2 regions of the Anoxybacillus ayderensis genome follow, and region 2 is predicted to be linked to the other one. Evidence: a T-box and tRNA genes for the amino acid it is inferred to sense, from the RefSeq annotation. Region 2 holds a T-box; the other holds one or more tRNA genes.
The links. A T-box is a leader RNA that pairs with one kind of tRNA and senses whether it is charged. The one in region 2 lies ahead of serS (serine--tRNA ligase), so its partner is inferred to be a tRNA-Ser.
Positions count from the first base shown of each region.

Region 1: it has a tRNA-Ser gene. The T-box ahead of serS (serine--tRNA ligase) is inferred to sense a tRNA for this amino acid. The anticodon was not compared.

Region 1 covers NZ_JACDUV010000003.1:246,794-250,218, forward strand. Annotated here, with positions in the region: gene HNR63_RS05885 (CobW family GTP-binding protein) at 1-735, shown strand, start outside; gene HNR63_RS05890 (ribonuclease H1 domain-containing protein) at 749-1,345, opposite strand; tRNA gene HNR63_RS05895 (tRNA-Ser) at 1,418-1,510, opposite strand; gene HNR63_RS05900 (MBL fold metallo-hydrolase) at 1,562-2,521, opposite strand; gene HNR63_RS05905 (NUDIX hydrolase) at 2,524-3,156, opposite strand; gene HNR63_RS05910 (ABC transporter permease) at 3,156-3,425, opposite strand, start outside.
Region 2 covers NZ_JACDUV010000014.1:6,053-9,477, forward strand. Annotated here, with positions in the region: gene serS (serine--tRNA ligase) at 59-1,333, opposite strand; T-box leader at 1,383-1,598, opposite strand; gene pdxT (pyridoxal 5'-phosphate synthase glutaminase subunit PdxT) at 1,655-2,233, opposite strand; gene pdxS (pyridoxal 5'-phosphate synthase lyase subunit PdxS) at 2,252-3,136, opposite strand; gene HNR63_RS13610 (D-alanyl-D-alanine carboxypeptidase family protein) at 3,349-3,425, opposite strand, start outside.

The sequences.
Region 1 (3,425 bases), on a different contig from region 2:
AGCGGCTGTGTATGTTGCACCATTCAAGATCAATTTGAAGTAGAACTTCATTCACTTCTTCAACAACATGAGTTAGACGTCATTTATGTTGAAACGACAGGGGTAGCTCATCCTGTTGAAGTGCTCGATGCGTGTATGTCGCCATTGTTTGCTGATCGCATTCAAATGGGAGGCATTATTACGACAATCGACGCAACACGTTGGGTGAATCGTCAACAACTCTCCATTCCTCTGCAAATGTTGTTAAAAGAACAAGTTCGTCACGCGGATGTATTAATTGTCAATAAGACAGATGTATTACGTCCGGATGAACAAGCGAAATTATCGTTTGAGTTACAAACGATCAACAGCGAAGCGCGCACAATTTTCACAACGTTTTCTAATGTACGAATCGAGGATATTCATTTGTTATCGAAGCGGATGAGAAACGAGCATGAGCGAATGAACATCGAAAGACTACGCATTCAAACATACGTACATACATTTGCAAGCCCAATTGACTTAGACGTGTTCGAACAATGGGTACGACAACTTCCTGATACTATTTACCGCATGAAAGGATTTTTACGTTTTACTCATACAAGTGGAGTTTACTCCTTTCAGTATGCATACGGTACACCGCTCTATATGAAAGAGGAAATGAATGTCCCATTACATTTTGTTATCATCGGTGAACAATTGGATAAACAAAAACTAAAACAACAACTCGATGACATGCAAAAAGGAGAAGGTTAACATCCCTCTCCTTTCACTTTCGTCCGAAATCTGCTTTAATTTCTCCCCATTGCTCGGTTTCCCATTTCATAATTTCATTTGTATAATGGTGCGTGCGCAACCACGCTTCAGCACGTTCAACAAGTTGCCAGACACGTTCTGTTTCAGCGTTGCGAATGAGCGTTGTATTCGCTTTTTTTCCTTTTACCCATTTGATAGCTGTTGCCGAATCAGAATAAATCGGCAAACTTTTGTTTTGTTGTTGTAACCATGCTAATGCGTGGACAATGGCTAAAAATTCCCCAATGTTATTTGTTCCGATCATCGGCCCAACATGAAACAACTCTTTCCCTGTTCTCGTATGTACTCCTCGATACTCCATCCATCCTGGATTTCCGCTACATGCTGCATCTACGCAAATGCTTTCCTCTACATAGTTTGTTGCATGCGCTTTATTTTTTTTTGTTCGGTTTACAAACGGACCAGACGCAAATGCTTGTTCTGCTTCTTCTTTCGATGGAAATGAGCGATATTTCGCCCCCGGAACGCCAATGACGTAAGGTTTACACTCGTCCCAAGAAGAAAAAATGCCTGTTTTCGCCCCTTCCCAAACGACATAATATTTTTTCAAATTGTCACATCCTCGCAATTGAAATAAAGAAACAAAGTTGAAGATCACAAAGAAGGAATAAAAGAGGAGATATGGCGGAGGAGGGGGGATTCGAACCCCCGCGGGCTTTGACACCCCTATCGGTTTTCGAGACCGACCCCTTCAGCCGGACTTGGGTACTCCTCCGTATGAGTGGGGTGCCAAAGAAATTATAGCGAAAACATGATTTGTCGTCAATTACCTTTTTTGTTTCTCCATATAGTCAACAAGACCCAGTGCACACACTTGTAAATCGAGCTGAAGTATTTTATATACATCCGCATCATCAGGTACTTGCTTTTTGCGCAAAAATGTTTGGATAATATGAAATAAACGATTGGAAACATCCTCTGTTTTTTCTGTAAAAGATTGATTGACTTGTTCATTTACGATATCATGACTGACTTGTACAAAGAGTGGCAGCCAGTAATGAAGCTGATCCCAAACCGCTTGCGTATGTGTTGACATACCAAAATGGCCAAAATATATACGATCTGGACGTAGCGTCATAAATCTTTCAATCGATGTGCGCATCGTTTCGGGATCAAATTGATTTGGCGATGTAGACGGCAAGTATAACTCAACACCGTACGAAAGCAATTGAGGGTAAAAGACACCGGCTGTATCACCTGTAAAAATGCCGTTACTTTTTTGATCATAAATAGAGAAATGGTGATTCGCATGCCCCGGTGTATGAAGAAACGTTAGTGTACGATTTTTTCCGATTTGTAACGTTTCCCCATCTTCTTTTACAATTAATCGCTCTTCAGGAATTGGAACAATCGGATCAAATAAAGCGTCAAACGATTGGCCATAAACGGCTTTTGCCCCTTCGATGAGACGAGACGGGTCAGCTAAATGGCGCATGCCTTTTGGATGAACGAATACGCGAGCATTTGGACAATGTTGTAGTAACATCCCCGCCCCACCAGCATGATCTAAATGGATATGTGTAACGATAATGTTTTTTACGTCGTGTAAATCAATAGAGAGCGCTTCCAGTCCTTTAAGTAAATGTGGGATAGAAGGGCTCGCACTTGTTTCGATAATCGTCACTTCTTCTTCATGAAAAACGTACGCTCCTGTTCGCTGGGCAGTTTGTAGATCATATAAATCAATAAGTGAAATGCCAAATCCTAAATCAACAGGTTGTCCCATACTTATTCTCCCCTCATCTGTTCAATAAGTCTAGCGAAATGATACACAATTTTTGCGGTTAATCCCCAAATGACTTTGTCTTTGTAGTAATAAAAATATTCTTCGATTTGCCTTGGTCGCCAATTATACTGTCTTCCTCCAGGAATATCGTCAAATGGGAAATCGTCTTCAGGTTTTGGTTCGAATTGAACCCGATATATTTGTGGTTTCGTTTCAATAAAAAAAGATAACGGGACAGTGAACACGTCTTCCACTTCTTTTTCGTTTATTTGCATCTGTTCAATGTCAACAAATGCAACAAACGGATAAATGACCATGCCAAATGGTGAAAGCATATAATCAAGTGGAACGACATGTGTAATATGTTCTCTTTCAATTCCCAACTCTTCACATGTTTCTCGAATGGCTGTTTCTTGTGGACTTTGATCACACGCATCCATTTTTCCACCTGGAAAACAAATTTCACCGGGCTGTCGACGTAATTGAAATGAACGCACTTCAAATAAGACAAATGTATCATCGTGTTGACGGATGAGTGGAAGAAGAACAGCATATGTAGCGAATTTGTCGAAATCCATAATCGTTGGTGTTCGTCGTCTTAATTCATCCATGACCGTATAAATCTTTTTTTTCATTAGTAAACATCCCTTTTCGTAAATACATAAAAAGAAACGATCAGTGCACCAAGCGCCCAAACGGCGAGCACAGTCATTGAAAAGGAAAGTGTCATCCCATCAATCGGTGGCGCTGTTCCACTAATGTAACTTGTGAGTCGTAAATTTACCATAAATAAATATTTCGCGGACTCCCACGATGATACCATGCTTGATAAAATCGCACCTGAAATAAGAGCAGCAAGCATAATACCCATTACTGCCGCTGTACTACGTATTAATACGGATAA
Region 2 (3,425 bases):
TCATAATCATTACCCCATGTCAACACTTTTTATTAAAAAAGGGGAGCAAATTCTCCCCTTATGAAATCACTTCTTTTCCTCCCATGTATGGGCGAAGCACTTCTGGGATCACGACTGTTCCATCTTCTTGTTGATAATTTTCCAAAATCGCTGCAACTGTTCGTCCAATGGCTAAACCGGATCCATTTAACGTATGCACATGTTCTGGCTTTGCTTTCGGGTCTCGGCGGAAACGAATGTTTGCACGGCGAGCTTGAAACGCTTCAAAATTGCTGCAGGAAGAAATTTCTCGATACGTACCATAGCTTGGTAACCATACTTCAATGTCATATTTTTTGGCTGCAGTAAAGCCTAAATCAGCTGTACACATGCTCATGACACGATACGGTAAACCTAATAATTGCAAAATGCGCTCTGCATCATTTGTTAACTTTTCGAGTTGTTCATAGGAATCTTCTGGTTTTACAAATTTGACAAGCTCCACCTTATTAAACTGATGTTGACGAATTAATCCGCGCGTATCTCTTCCTGCTGATCCCGCTTCTGAGCGGAAACATGCGCTATAAGCAGCATATTTAATCGGCAAATCGTCCGCTGATAAAATTTCATCACGATGTAAGTTAGTCACAGGAACTTCTGCTGTCGGAATTAAAAAGTAATCTTCACTCTCGATACGGAACGCATCTTCCTCAAACTTCGGAAGCTGTCCTGTTCCTGTCATGCTTGCTCGATTCACAATGTACGGTGGTAAAACTTCTTCATATCCGTGTTGTTCCACATGTACGTCTAACATAAAGTTAATTAACGCACGTTCCAATCGTGCTCCGAGCCCTTTATAAAACACAAATCGACTTCCTGTTACCTTCGCTGCCCGTTCAAAATCTAAAATCCCGAGTTGATCAGCAATTTCCCAATGCGGTTTCGGTTCAAAAGAAAATGAACGTGGCTCTCCCCATTTACGAATTTCTACATTGTCATCTTCTGATTCACCAATCGGCACAGAGTCATGCGGAACGTTTGGAATGGATAAAAGCAACGTCTCAAGCTGTTGTTCCACTTCACGCAATTCATCATCAAGTACTTTAATGCGATCGCCAACTTCACGCATTTCAGCAATGAGATGGTCTGCGTCTTTTTTCTCTCGCTTTAAGATGGCAATTTGTTGTGACACATCGTTGCGCTTATTTTTTAGTTCCTCCGCTTGTGCAATTAATTCGCGACGACGACGATCGAGCTGCTCGAATTGTTCAAAATCCGTTAAGTCCTCACCACGATGCTGAAGTTTTTGTTTTACCTCCTCAAAATTGGCACGTAAAAATTTTAAGTCTAACATCGGCATTCCTCCTTTTTGATTTATGAAACAAAAAACTCCCGTCCCAAAAGAAAGGGACGAGAGTATTCCCGCGTTGCCACCCTAGTTGAAGACATGCGTCTTCCACTCGAGACATGTAACGGTTCTCACCGGAAATGCCTACTAACTTCACGCGTTCAGCATTTCGCTCCAGGATGGATTCACAAGTCATTCCTGCCGATTCACACCAACCATCGGCTCTCTGAAAGGAAGAGGGCTTGTTACTAGTTCCTGTCATCGCTTTTTCTTTATATCATTTTCTTGGAAATAATGTACTATAAGTTTAAACAAAATGCAACCTGTTTATTCTTTCGCTTCTTTAACCATGTTTATAAAATATTGTGTCATGCGATGATCATCCGTTAATTCGGGGTGAAACGAACATCCTAAAAATTGTCCTTGCCTTGCCGCGACAATACGGTCCTCATACGTCGCAAGCACATCAACGTCGTCCCCTACGGAAACAATGTGCGGAGCTCGAATAAATACACCAATAAAATCGTCCGCAACACCTTTAATCGTTAACGATGCTTCAAAACTTTCGCGTTGACGTCCGAATGAGTTGCGTTCGACTGTAATATCCATTAAACCAAGGTGTGGTTCATCGTAACCAACAATTTTTTTGGCTAAAATAATCAAGCCTGCGCACGTTCCAAACATCGGCTTTCCTTCACGAGCGAATTGCTTCAGCGGTTCAATAAATCCGTATTTGTCCATTAAACGACGCATCGTCGTACTTTCTCCGCCTGGAATAATAAGACCGTCAATATGTGTCAGTTGCTCCACCTTTTTAATAACTACCGCTTCAGCACCACACGCTTCAATTGAACGTACGTGTTCACGTACGGCTCCTTGCAATCCGAGTACCCCTATTTTCGTCATGTTCATTGCTCCTTTACATTACCATCCGCGTTCTTGCATCCGTTGTTCAGGAAGCAACGAAGAAATATCAATGCCTTTCATCGCTCCACCTAATCCCTTTGATAAATGAGCAATTAATTCGTAATCTTCGAAATGAGTTGTCGCTTCAACGATGGCACGCGCATATTTTTCAGGATTGTCTGATTTAAAAATACCTGAACCGACAAATACACCGTCAGCACCTAAATGCATCATTAACGCCGCATCCGCTGGTGTTGCGACACCACCTGCTGCAAAGTTAACGACAGGAAGACGGCCAAGACGTTTAATTTGTAACAATACTTCAAACGGTGCCCCTAAATTTTTCGCTTCTGTCATTAATTCATCTTCGCTCATGCTAACAACTTTGCGCACTTGAGCGTTCACTTTACGCATATGGCGAACAGCTTCAACAATGTTTCCTGTTCCCGGTTCGCCTTTTGTGCGAAGCATAGATGCCCCTTCAGCAATACGACGAGCCGCTTCACCTAAATCACGGCAACCGCATACGAAAGGTACAGTAAATTGACGTTTATCAATATGAAATTCTTCATCTGCCGGCGTCAACACTTCACTCTCGTCGATGTAATCTACACCAAGCGCCTCTAATACACGCGCTTCAACATAATGACCGATGCGCGCCTTCGCCATGACTGGAATCGATACTGCTTTCATCACTTCTTCAATCACAGTCGGATCAGCCATGCGTGCAACGCCACCTGCTGCACGAATATCAGCTGGAACACGCTCAAGAGCCATAACAGCTACTGCACCTGCTGCTTCAGCAATTTTCGCTTGTTCTGCATTCACGACGTCCATAATGACGCCACCTTTTTGCATTTCCGCCATTCCGCGTTTTACACGTTCTGTACCTGTAACCGCCACCGTTCATTCCTCCCATTATGTATATCGTTATTGTGATATTGTACTGAAAAATCAGTCCAGCGACAACTATTCATCACTGCAGTACACTATCCATATTCTAGCATACGTTTTTACTACGTAAAAGTATAGAAACACTAACTACATTTCTTTATTTTAACTCAATTTTTTTAAAAATCACAATAAAAATTTTAAAGCCCTCTAAAAAGAGAGCTTTAAAATAATCCTTTCATCGCATTTGAAGCACCATTCCAAATATCACTGAACAATTCGCCAATCGCTCGCATCGCCA